DNA from 2 places in the Brevibacillus sp. BD137 genome. Region 2 is predicted to be linked to the other one. Evidence: riboswitches for the same ligand, from Rfam matches in the RefSeq annotation. Region 2 holds a riboswitch; the other holds the start of a gene.
What was found. A riboswitch is a leader RNA that binds a small molecule or an ion and turns the genes downstream of it on or off. The one in region 2 is predicted to bind S-adenosylmethionine.
Positions count from the first base shown of each region.

Region 1 (6,221 bases), on a different contig from region 2:
TTGCCCAGCATGTTCGCGATCACTTCGTCCATGTTGGTCTTCGCCGTCTCTGTGGTTACGACATGCTGTCCATCGCGCATGATGGTGATCTGATCACAGATTTCAAAGATTTCCGGCAGGCGATGGGAGATATAAATGATCCCGACTCCAGCTTTTTTCAACTGCGCAATAATTTGAAACAGCCGCTCGCTCTCCTTCGTGCTCAACGGCGCTGTCGGTTCATCGAAAATGACATACTTTGCCTTTTGAACGGTCGCCCGTGCAATCAAAATCAATTGCTTTTCCGACAGCGTACATTCTTCGACGAGCATCCTCACCGGAATGGAAAAGCCGAAGTTGTTTAAAATCTGCTCCGTTTCGTTGTACAAGCTCTGCCAGTTGATCAGTCCCTTGGTTTTCGCCTGGACGAGCTGGTCCGCCAATATGTTTTCGGCGACACTCAAATTCGGGATCAAGGCGGTGTCCACTTCCTGATATACACATTGAATGCCCTGTGCTTTGGCGTCCTGCGGAGATTGAATCGACACGGCCTGTCCATCGATGGTGATCGTACCGCCATCTGCCTGATAGGCTCCCGTGAGAATTTTCATCAGGGTACTCTTTCCCGCACCATTCGCTCCGAGCAGTGCGTGAACCTCTCCTGCGCGCACCTCAAAATCGACGGATCGCAGGGCAGGAACCCCAGAAAACTGCTTCGCCATCCCTTTCATCTGCAATGTGGACATTTTTCACACCTCCTGTTAACCTGCGTGTTCCCACCGCTATAAGGAAAAATCCCGTTGACGGATACAGCTCAACGGGAAAAGCCATTTTGGTTCTTACTTGCCCCACTCTTGTACGTATTGGGACAGGTCGCCCATCGTTACTTTTTTATCCTTCGGCAGGTCTTCTTGTTTCACCAGTACTGGGTTCAGCTTCACGTTGTCTGGCACTTGCTCGCCTTTGATTTTTTGGAACACGGTTTGGGCATGAATGCGCCCGATATTGGATGGGTCTACCGCTGCCGTCGCTGCCCACGGAGAGTTTTCTGCCTGGATCATTTGCAAATCCTCATCGCTCAAATCGATGGAGTATACTTTGATTTCCGTACGGCCTGCTTGTTGGATGGCACGTGTCGCCCCTTTGGCAAATTCATCCCAAGCCGCCCATACCGCTGTGATGTCGCCTTTGTTCGGATACTTTTTCAAGATCGCTTCCATCTGCGTTTGTGTATCGAGTGCTGTATTGTTGGTAGCAGAACCGAATGCCGCAATTTCTTTCAAGTCCGGGTATTTCTTCTGGAAAGCTTCATACGTCACTTGGCGTTTTTCCATGGGCGCAAAGCCAGCTACCCAAACTTTTACGATGTTGCCTTTGCCGTTTGTATCTGCCGCCAGCTTCTCCAGGCTCAGCTCAGCCAACTTGTTGTCATCCTGCGCCACAACTGGCACACCCGGAATGTTGATGTCTGTATCAAACAGGACAACCGGGATTTTTTTATCCACGGCCTTTTGCGTGCCCTGCTGCAACGCTTCTGCCGTACCATGATCGATCAGAATGCCATCAAACCTTTGGTTCACAGCCGCATCGAGGTTGGACGCCATTTTTGCCAGATCGGTATCTGCGTTGAATACGGTCAACTCGCCGCCGTTTTTCTCCACCTCTGTCTTCACGCCATTGATATATTGAGCGGAGAACGTCCCTACGTTTTGGCGCATGATCAGTGCGATTCTCTTTGCCTTCTCTCCCGAGGCACCGCCGTTTGTGCTGCCGGTTCCCGTTGTTGCCCCACTGCCGCATGCCGTCACGAGAACAGATGCTGCTAAAACAAGTGATGTGATCAGACCGAGTTTCTTTTTCATTGAGATTTTCCCCCTTTTTTCTTTTTAAAACAGATAACAAGATGAAATTTTTTTGTTTCCCCTCAATCGATTGAAGCTTCTTTTGATTTCACTTTCAAAAAGGAATAAAACTTCGTAGAAGAAGCGCATTTCCAGTCCAAGCGCCTCTGGAGCCCATCTCAGCTTCGGAATAAATGGCGGGGAATTTCAGCTTCACTTATGAAATCCTTCCTGAACCTTCTGCGTTTGAAGCGCTCCCGACATTTCTTCCGAAGCGGACAGTCTTCACTCACAGCGGGGCGGAGGCCGAAGTGTAGACTGGAAATGCGCTTCTTCCCCACGACAGCTACGCAAAAAATCCTCTTTCACAGAGAAAGAGGACAAAAATCGACAAGATTCTCGCCTCTTATCTGTCAGGTATTCTACCTGTTGGAGTTAGCACCTTGGCTCGAAAGAACGGATTCTCTCGTGCTAGGTTGCCGGGCTTCATAGGGCCATTCCCTCAGCCTTCTCTTGATAAGAGTAGTTTCTATTTTCAAAACGTTTGTATAAGTATATACAGAATATAATCTGGCAATTACCTATCTGTCAACTAGGTTTACCGAAAGAATTTTCTTGATAAATATTCCAGTTTCTTCTGTAACATCAAGAGGGATTTTGTTGTGTCTTGTCGAATTATCGTAGATTGATACAAGCCTAGCAAATATTTGCGATGGGGATGCTACATGAGTCTATTAAAAGAAGTTATTCTTCAATGGTTTTTCGCCATTATCCCGTTTGTGTTTTTCAACATTTATTACCGTGACAAAATGAGGAACTACAGCCGTTCCTTTATTGCCATCACCAGCTCAGCCTGCATGTTTCTCGCGATGACCTTCGCCCCGAGTGTCACGAATGGCATGTTTTTTGATATCCGACATGTCATCATATTTTTCGGACTCGTTTATGGCGGAATCGAGATTGCCTTGCTCCTTCTGATTGAATCCTTGGTTTATCGGTACTACCTTGGTGGCGAAGGAACATGGGTTGCCTTGCTGATCCTTACAGTCAATTTTGTGTTGTCACTCTTTTTGTATCGACACTACAAAGCCAGTTATCGGAAAACACTGTATCTTTTTATGACGAGTGCGATTTTTTCTACGGTTGCTTTAGGGACTACTTATTACTTTTTTCCCACGTATGTAACTCAACACCTCGTTTACTACACCATAGCGATTCCTATTCAAAACTTTTTCGGCCTCTGGTTATTAATGTCGCTTTTCAGCAAATGCGTTTCGGATAAGGAGCTGTTTATCCGCCACGCGCAAAACGAAAAAATCCAGACGATGAGCCATGTTGCTGCATCGCTCGCACACGAGGTTCGCAATCCGCTGACAGCAGTCAAAGGATTCTTGAAATTAATACAGGAATCTCCGGAAAATTTAGTAAAAGTCGATCAATACATTCGCATCAGTCTCGATGAAGTTCAACGCACAGAAGCCATTTTGACCGAGTACCTTGCGATTTCCAAGCCGCTCAAGGAACGACATGAGATCATTAATCTTAGCGAGCATTTGCATGCCATCCGCGAGGTGATGCTCCCCTTTGCCAATATGCATAACGTGGAGCTTACGCTGCAAGATTTTGAGAGACCTGTGACGATCAAGGCCAATCCAGACGAGTTCAAGCAAGTGTTGGTGAATTTCATCAAAAATGCTATCGAGGCGTGCTCGGATATTTCGGACGGAAAAGTCTCCCTGGACTTGCTCATCGAGCGAAACAAAGCCCTATTGGTCATCAAGGATAACGGCGTCGGCATGGATGCAGGACAGATTAGCCGTCTCGGAACGATTTACTTTTCTACGAAAACAACTGGGACCGGTCTTGGATTGACGTATTCCTATCATGTCATTCATGCGATTGGCGGAACGGTCAATGTATCAAGTAAACCACGAGTAGGAACCAAGTTCACCATTATGCTCCCGTATAAGGCACAGTGACTTCATGCAATTTTGCAGAGGGACTGTGCCTTTTTCCATTCGATCGCTAATGATGCAACGGGGGTACTTGTGGTTCTTTTTTGTTTTTCAAGGAAAACTGCAATTCATTTTGGCGATTGATCGTCGCGAGAAAGACTTGTTCGGATGCGATCCCCTTTTTCTTCAATTCGTGCGCAAGCCATTGCTCATCGCGTTTCCGGTATGACAGCACGTCCGGATAAATCTTGCCTTCTACAATGACCGGCAGCGACATTCCCGCTGAAGAAGTGTGGATGCCCAAGTCTTGTTTCGTTACGACCTGCTGTTCTACTTTTTTGAGCACAGTCAACCGACCGTTTGCCTCGATAATAGCCAAATCAATCTCTGCCAGGTCAAAAATATCTTTTTCGCGAAGCATATGGAGGACATTATCGAGCGAGTAGCGGATTTTTTTCAAGTTTTTGATGTGAAAAGCCCCGTTGTGGAAAATGACGGTCGGTTCAAATGTTACCATTCTGCCAAACCAGCGAAAGACAATGGACAACTGCGATACGACCCGTTGCAAGACCCCCAATGTCACAATCGCTACTGCAATTGAAATATGCCGGACATCTGGCTCTGCAATGTCAGCTCCGGCCACTGAGCCCAAAGTAATAATGATGATAAAGTCAAAAACAGGTAGCTCCCCAATCGAACGCTTGCCCATGAATAAGGTGATGATCAGTAATAAAGGAATAATCGTACATACGCGCCCGATGACAATCATGGTTTCTCCGAATCCTTCCACGTTTGTCCCTCCCTTCACGCTTTACTATGCAATTTCTGGGAAGGTATTATGCAAAAATACCCATTTGTTTCGAAATAAAAAAGGCCAGTCAAGCCTTTGACAGGCCGCCTAGCCGTTGCGAGGTTTTGAGAGCGACATCCTTTACCCGTTCAATCAAATACTGGAGTCGTTCCTCCTTCAAATCATACGTGACAATTCCAATGCTTAACGCCCCAATTACCTTTTGATTGTAGTCGATCACCGGTGCTGCGACAGAGGCCGTGTTTTCCGTCCGCTCCGCAAAGCTGACCGCATGACCAGCACCTCTGATCTCCTGGAGCTTCTCCATAAAAGCTGGCACCTGCTCTTCACCCACGAGTTGGACGACCGTTTGTCTGGCTTCTTCCACAGGCATGTGGGCCAGCACGACTTTATTGGCCGCACCGATATGCATTGGAATCCGCAAGCCCAACTGGTCGTAGATGCGGATATTGTGCTGACTGTCTACGCGTTCGACGACAATGGATTCGAGTCCGCTAGGTTGACTAAAATAAACACTTTCGTTCACTTCTCTGGCGAGCTCCTCGATCATCGGCTTGATCACCTTCCGATAATCGATCCGATCAAGCACCCGCAAGCCGAACTCCATCCATTTAATCCCCAACGTATATTGCTTGGTCGCAGCATCCTGCTCTACCAGTCCATGCTTCATCAACGTGTACAACAGCCGATAAATGGTACTGACCGGGAGCTGGCATTCCTTCGCTAAATCATTGATCGTCCACCATTTTCTATGTTCATCCGACGAAAGTGCCGTTGCAATCGCCATCGCTCGATCAAACGATTGAATCACGGTCATCCCCCCTTTTCTATCTATCTTCACCTATGAAACTATGTTAAACCATTTGCTCTAATCTTGTGAATCGCAAAAAAACTCCCGAAAGGAATCGCAGATTGACAGTCAGAAATCAGAATGTGTAAACTAATGGTGAACATTTCGAAATATGAATAATATTCTGCAATGTGGAAAAAGGGAGGCAACTATGTTCCAAGGCAGCCAATCCATGGTCAAGAAGATGAAAACCGTCATCATCAAGCATCCCCATCAAGCATTTATCAGTCAAGAACATCTCGATCAATCGTGGAAAACCTTCAACTATACAGACCGCCCTGACTGGGACCGTGCTCTGCATGAATACGCCAAATTCGAATCGATTTTGCGCGAGCATGTGGAAAACGTCCTGCACTTGCCACAATCCGATAAAACCGGACTGGATTCCATTTACGCCCACGACCCGGTGAAATTTACTTCCAAAGGGGCAATCATCCTCAAATCTGGTAAAGAGCTCCGACAGGGAGAAGCAGAAGTATACAAAGCCTTTTTAGAAGAAAACAATATTCCGATCCTGGGACAGCTCACAGGCGATGCCTTGTCAGATGGCGGCGATCTCGTCTGGCTGGATGATAAAACACTCGCGATTGGCCATGGCTTTCGTACGAACGAAGCGGCTATCGTTCAAATTACGGAAATGGTCAAGGATTTCACGGATGAAATCATCGTGGTACAGCTTCCTTATGATCGCGGTCCGGCGGAATGTTTGCATCTGATGTCGATTATCAGCATGGTCGATCGTGATTTGGCAGTCGTCTACTCCAAGCTGATGCCTGTATTTTTCC
Region 1 is NZ_JAOTNO010000009.1:180,157-186,377, reverse strand. It holds gene ODZ53_RS19745 (sugar ABC transporter ATP-binding protein) at 1-725, opposite strand, end outside; gene ODZ53_RS19740 (sugar ABC transporter substrate-binding protein) at 819-1,841, opposite strand; SAM riboswitch class I at 2,224-2,343, opposite strand; gene ODZ53_RS19735 (ATP-binding protein) at 2,546-3,799, shown strand; gene ODZ53_RS19730 (DUF421 domain-containing protein) at 3,846-4,565, opposite strand; gene ODZ53_RS19725 (IclR family transcriptional regulator) at 4,654-5,397, opposite strand; gene ODZ53_RS19720 (dimethylarginine dimethylaminohydrolase family protein) at 5,588-6,221, shown strand, end outside.
Region 1: it holds a riboswitch for S-adenosylmethionine, as region 2 does, so the genes downstream of both, ODZ53_RS19740 (sugar ABC transporter substrate-binding protein) here and ODZ53_RS24110 (homocysteine synthase) in region 2, are expected to answer to the same signal.

Region 2 (6,221 bases):
CAGCTTTAGATCGATCTCCACCGGCTGGTCCGACTGATTTCGTACCAGGATGAGACTTGAATACGGATACCCGACACAATTTTTGGTACACTCTTGTCTGCTGTATACGAGGGCGAGATCAATAGGCTTCTCGTTGTCCATCTTGGCCTCTTTCCACTGGTCTTTTGCTTTTTGTACGACGATGACGTACTCCGCTTTCTTCAAAAAGGGACCCATCCCTAAAAAGGCAGCAGCAAAAAAACTAAACAAACCAAAAGCTGTGCATAGAAAAACGAGGTTCATCTTCCAAAACTGTTTTCTCATCGTGATCAAAAAGCCAATATACAGGAGAATACAAACAAACACTAACAGGATACAAAAGTATAAAAAGACCTCCAAATCAGACTCCGTAGGTAACACCGGAATGCCATACTTCACTTGCCAATATACATTCACGGCAAAGCAGCCTCCGTAAATCAATACGGCTGAAGCAATCGTCAGCCCCCATTTTTTCCAGAAAGGAGGCTTTTGAAAAATCGCCGTAAGAACCCCCACCAAAACAGGAACGTTAAATAAGGGAATGAGCAAGTAATGCATCGAAAACCTCCCGCACTTCATTGTCATTATTTTCTACGAATGATATTCCGAAAAGTCTTCAAAATACATGGCAAACCATTCGAAAAAGAGAGGGAATAGCAAGTGCAAACCGCTCGTCGCCTATTTCGCTATCGGAACATGATGCCCCTTCTCTCCACCGTCCTTTTCCTGCTCATCTTTCAGCCGTTCCCTACCTATGCCCAGCCTCCCTATGCAAAATGGGGCAGGCTCGCGATGCAGGAAACGATGAAGCGATATCCAAACGCTCAAATTGTGGACTACCTGCATGTCGGACGAAAACAAAAAACGCCCACCACGTCAGAAGAGACGTTTAAGCTCTTGCTTCAAGAAAGCAATCGCAGGTGGGCGTTACTCGTTCATATTGAATTCGTGAATCAAACAGAAGAGGTCGTAAACATCTTCTATGAGGAGACCCGCTAGTCAGCGAGCTGTACCATCTCTTTCATCATGACTTCCAGTTCCATGTTAGCTGCCATCCCGTACGCGCGACGCATGTTTCCCTCTCCATCCACAAGGAACATGCGAGCCGTGTGGGAATAAGAACCATCTGGCTCCTTAATGACCATCAGACCAAAATCCTTCGTTACTTTCTCTACAGCCTGAGCGTCCCCACGCAGGAACTTCCAGCCACTCTGATCTGCCTTGAACTTGGCTGCATAGTCCTGCAAGACTTCCGGCGTATCGTTATCAGGGTCAAAGGAAATGGAAACAAACTCCACTTTGTCTCCGAACAGTCCCTTTTCTTTCAACTGATCTTGCAGCTTGGCCATGTTGAACGTAGTCGCCGGACAAATATCCGGGCACTTGGTAAACATAAACTCTACCAGTCGTACCTTGCCAGCACTTGAATGAAATGTATAGGTTGTTCCGTCACTGTTGTCTAAGGTGAAGTCTGCGATCGGCTTCAATACCTCGATCTTCTCTTTTGTCATGTAATTATAACCAAATACTCCGACGATAGCTAAAATGATAATACCAGCTAACACAGGAAACCAATGTTTCTTCATTGCAGATTCCTGCTGCAATTGTGCTCCTTCACTCATCGGTTGCTTCCTCCCTGCTTGTCCCATGTGTGATGCCTCCTGATTACACACGGGAGGCATTCACACTGTTTCTATCTCGTTTATTGTTCCACTTCACCTGGCCATGCGAGCATGCCGCCAACCATATTCGCCACGTCATACCCTTGTGCACTCAAATACTCTGTAGCTGTATTGCTTCTGGCACCACTGCGGCAAACCATCACAATCGGAATGTTCTTATCCAGCTCATCGATACGATGTGGCAAAAAGCCAAGTGGGATCAGCTTTGCCTCTTTAATGTGACCTGCATTCCACTCATCCACTTCACGTACATCAATGACTTGCAGTTCCTCTTTGGCTTCCAGCTTTTCCAACAGCTCTTGTGGTGTCATTTCCTTTACTCCATGGCTCATCGCTATTTATCCTCCTATATGTACGATCAGATCAGTTGTAACCACCTCCATGATATCACACGCTTTTTTACTTTTCTAACGCGAGGAGCACTTGGCTTCACCCTGCATTGATGCTCCCTATTTTCTACCATTATCTCCTATTTCGCTGCGGCAGTAGCCACACGGGATGTGAACAGCTTGAGACAAAACCGTTACAAATTAATGGCATGAGTAAGCCACCTTCATTCATATATACATAAAAACCTCCCTGATAACTGTATATTCCACATTGACAGCACGGATTTATTTTCATACAATTACGACAACAATTATTTTCATCAAGAGCGGTGGAGGGACAGGCCCTACGAAGCCCGGCAACCAGCAGACTAGCTGCATGGTGCCAATTCCTGCAGAATCCAGTGATTCTGAGAGATGAACAAAAGCCCGTGTATGCTCGGAGCCTTCTTCTTCTCAGGAGAATGCTCCGTTTTTTTATTCGCTGATTCCCCATAGTAAAAGGAGAGATGGACATGTCCGATCAACAACAATGGAAGCCAGAAACACTTGCGGTACACGGTGGGCAGGAGGTTGACCCTGTAACAGGCTCACGTGCTGTTCCGATCTATCAGACAACCTCCTATGTTTTCCGCGATACGGAGCATGCAGCCAACCTGTTTGGCCTAAAAGAGTTTGGGAACATCTATACACGCATCATGAATCCCACACAAGATGTATTCGAGAAGCGTGTTGCTCTGCTCGAAGGTGGTGTTGGTGCACTCGCGACCGCATCCGGGCAGGCTGCCATTACATTCGCCATCTTAAATATTGCACATGCGGGTGACGAGATTGTCGCTTCCAGCAGCCTCTACGGCGGTACCTACAACCTGTTCGCCCACACTCTTCCCCGCCTCGGTATCAAGGTTCATTTTGCAGATCAATCCAATCCGGAAAATTTCCGGACCTATATCAATGAAAAGACAAAAGCCGTGTTTTGCGAGACAATCGGCAACCCGCGCATTGATGTCGCTGATATCGAGGCGATCGCCCGTATTGCTCACGAGAATGGTGTGCCCTTGATCGTGGACAACACTTTTGCGACTCCGATTTTGTGCCGTCCTTTTGAGCACGGGGCCGATATCGTCGTGCACTCCACCACCAAATTCATCGGCGGCCACGGAACAGCAATTGGCGGTATCATCGTAGACTCAGGAAAATTCGACTGGAACAACGGAAAATTCCCAGGTCTGACTACACCAGACCCTAGCTACCATGGCGTCGTCTATACAGAAGCAGTCGGTCCGCTTGCCTATATTATCAAGGCACGTGTCCAGCTCCAGCGCGATATCGGAGCAGCAGTCGCTCCGATTAACTCCTTCTTGTTCCTGCAAGGATTAGAAACTCTACATCTGCGCATCGAGCGGCATAGCCAGAACGCCTTGGCAGTAGCCCAGTTTCTCGCCAATCACTCTGCCGTAGAGTGGGTGAGTTATCCGGGATTGGAGTCAGACTCCCAGCGTGAATTGGCCCAAAAATATTTGCCAAAAGGTGCCGGCGCGATCCTGACCTTTGGCATTCGCGGTGGCGTTGAGGCAGGAAAAACACTAATCGAGTCAGTGAAGCTGTTCTCCCATCTCGCAAATGTCGGAGATTCCAAGTCACTTATCATTCATCCAGCGAGCACAACACATCAGCAGATGACAGAAGAGGAGCAGGCAGCAGCCGGAGTGACTCCGGGACTTATTCGCCTCTCCGTCGGTACAGAAGCCATCGACGATATCCTCTCTGATCTGGAGCAAGCACTACAGCGTGCGTTGCAATTATCCACGGTCGGCTAACCATATCTTTACAGAAAGAAGAATCACATGATCTCTTTGGATAGAGATTTGTGATTCTTCTTTTCCTTTTGTCATTTCGTTCGAAAAATATTGAATTTAGAATTCGTATTTTATAAAATACATAATTATGTACAAATTCTGGAAGGATGATCACATGAAGATTTTGAACATTGGCAGTGAACGAACAACCTATCGGGTCGAGCTCTCGTATTCTCCTTTATTCGAAGCTGCCTTGGGAATCGCTGCCGCTACCTACGACCAATTGCATCACACGATGGAGCACCCTCCTGCCTACTGGCGTCAACTGTTGGACGAGCTTTCACCTTCTGTACGGCAAGAGGTCGACTATGCGAAGGAACACAACACGTGGAAGACGCTTTTGCAACTACTCGATCTTTGCCCATTCGCTGATCTAAATTCCTTTCTCTCGTATGTCAGAGAGCTCTCAATCGAACAGCTCCGATACGAAGCCCTCCCTTACCTCGGTGAAAATAGGCAGGAGGCACGGCGGAAGGCTGCACAAGGAAGCAAGGATGATTGCGCCGCTTTGCAGGAAGCGTGCCGTGCGCACCTCTTTTTTGAATCGTATATCGGACATATTACTTCCGTTGATGGAGAAGTGCTGCGGAGTCATATTCTCCAGTTGATGGAAGGCTGGTATACCACTCACATTAAGCCCCGTGAGGAAGAAATCGTTCGCATGCTAGAACGGGATTGGTCGCAAAAGCAAAACAAGCTAGGAAAGCTAACCTCAGAAGCCCTGGTGGAGTATGCGACGGGATCGAGCTACCTTCCAGAGCCTGCCGTGACACGTGTACTGCTGATCCCACAAGCGATCTATCGCCCGTGGACCGTACAGGCCGATGCTGTCGGAACGAAAATTTTTTATTACCCTGTTGCCGACGAAAATTTGCACGATGCTGTAGATCCTTATCAGCCACCCCCATCACTGGTGCAAGCCTTAAAAGCACTTGGAGATGAGCACAGGCTGCGCATGGTCAAAATGCTGGCGGAAAAGGACCTGAGCCTGCAAGAGATAACCGATCAACTCTCTATGGCGAAATCGACAGTACACCATCATCTGTCCATGCTGCGGTCTGCCCATCTCGTTGAATCAGCAGGCTCCCGTTACAGACTCCGCCGTTATACGCTGGACAAGCTTCCTCTGTTGTGGGATGAATTCCTGGACAGGAGCACCTCATGAACCAAACCGCTGTACAAGCCTCTGTCTGGCAGCAGCGTTCTTATCGTTGGATTGTTTTCGGTCAGCTCATTTCAGAACTAGGCGCCTCACTCGGTACCCTCGCCAATAGCTGGTTAATCTATCAGGCAACAGGCTCACAAGGTGCGGTCGGACAGATGTGGCTGCTGTATTTCGTGCCGTCGCTCGCCATTCAGCTGGTAGCCGGACCGTACATCGACCGATTCGATAAAAAGCGTGTCATGCTTTTTTCTCAATGGATGCGAGCGGCTGCCTTTTGTTTTTCCTTTGCGGTCATTACTTCCGGGACGGAATCGCTCTGGCCTCTGTATTTCACTGCCTTGATCAACGGTCTCGTTCAACCGCTGTATGTGCCAGCAAGCCAGTCGCTCCTCCCTGCTCTGGTCAAAAGAGAGCAGCTCCTCCAAGCCAATGCCTATTTGGATAGTGTCCTGCGCATTGCCTTGATTACAGGTCCGCCATTGGCTGGGATTCTCGTGGCGAGTATCGGCGGTGAGTCCGTACTTGCATTGGTCGCGATCAGCTATGCGCTCAGCGGTTTCTTTCTGGTTCTTTGTCCACTCGCCCCAGCGGATACCGCCAACAAGAAGCAATCGTGGTACGTCATGTTTAAGGCTGGTCTTGCGATTTTTTGGCAGAAGCCCCTTCTACTCTGGCTCGGTCTGTACTCGGCTCTCGTCCAATTTGCTGTCGGAGTCACACTTGTACTAAACCTGCCTTTTGTAGCCGGCGAGCTACAAGGCACCTCGTTTTATGTAGGCTTGTTTTTGGCTGGCTATCCGCTGGGATATTTCTTCGGCTCATTGCTCGTGCCTCGCTTCCGTAGCAGCCTTGGACAGCCCCTGATCATGTTGGGGTCACTGGTACTAGGTGGCTTGAGCTTTGTTGCAATAGGCTTTACCCATGACATCTGGCTTGCAATCACCATCGAACTACTGGCTGGTCTGTTTGCTCCCTTTTTCCAGGTACACAGCACAAGCCTGTATCAGCTTCACGTTCCTTCCGAGCTAATGGGGCGTGTACTGTCTGTCCGCTTGCTCATCGTGCGTGCGACGATGCCCGTCGGTATTTGGCTAGGCGGACAGCTAAGCGATCAGGTAGGGATTCGCCCTCTTTACATATCTGTAGGGGCCGTCATCGTGCTCGCCGCGCT
Region 2 is NZ_JAOTNO010000014.1:71,681-77,901, forward strand. It holds gene ODZ53_RS24090 (hypothetical protein) at 1-576, opposite strand, end outside; gene ODZ53_RS24095 (YqzG/YhdC family protein) at 679-1,017, shown strand; gene ODZ53_RS24100 (SCO family protein) at 1,014-1,640, opposite strand; gene ODZ53_RS24105 (rhodanese-like domain-containing protein) at 1,721-2,032, opposite strand; SAM riboswitch class I at 2,344-2,450, shown strand; gene ODZ53_RS24110 (homocysteine synthase) at 2,542-3,846, shown strand; gene ODZ53_RS24115 (ArsR/SmtB family transcription factor) at 4,001-5,050, shown strand; gene ODZ53_RS24120 (MFS transporter) at 5,047-6,221, shown strand, end outside.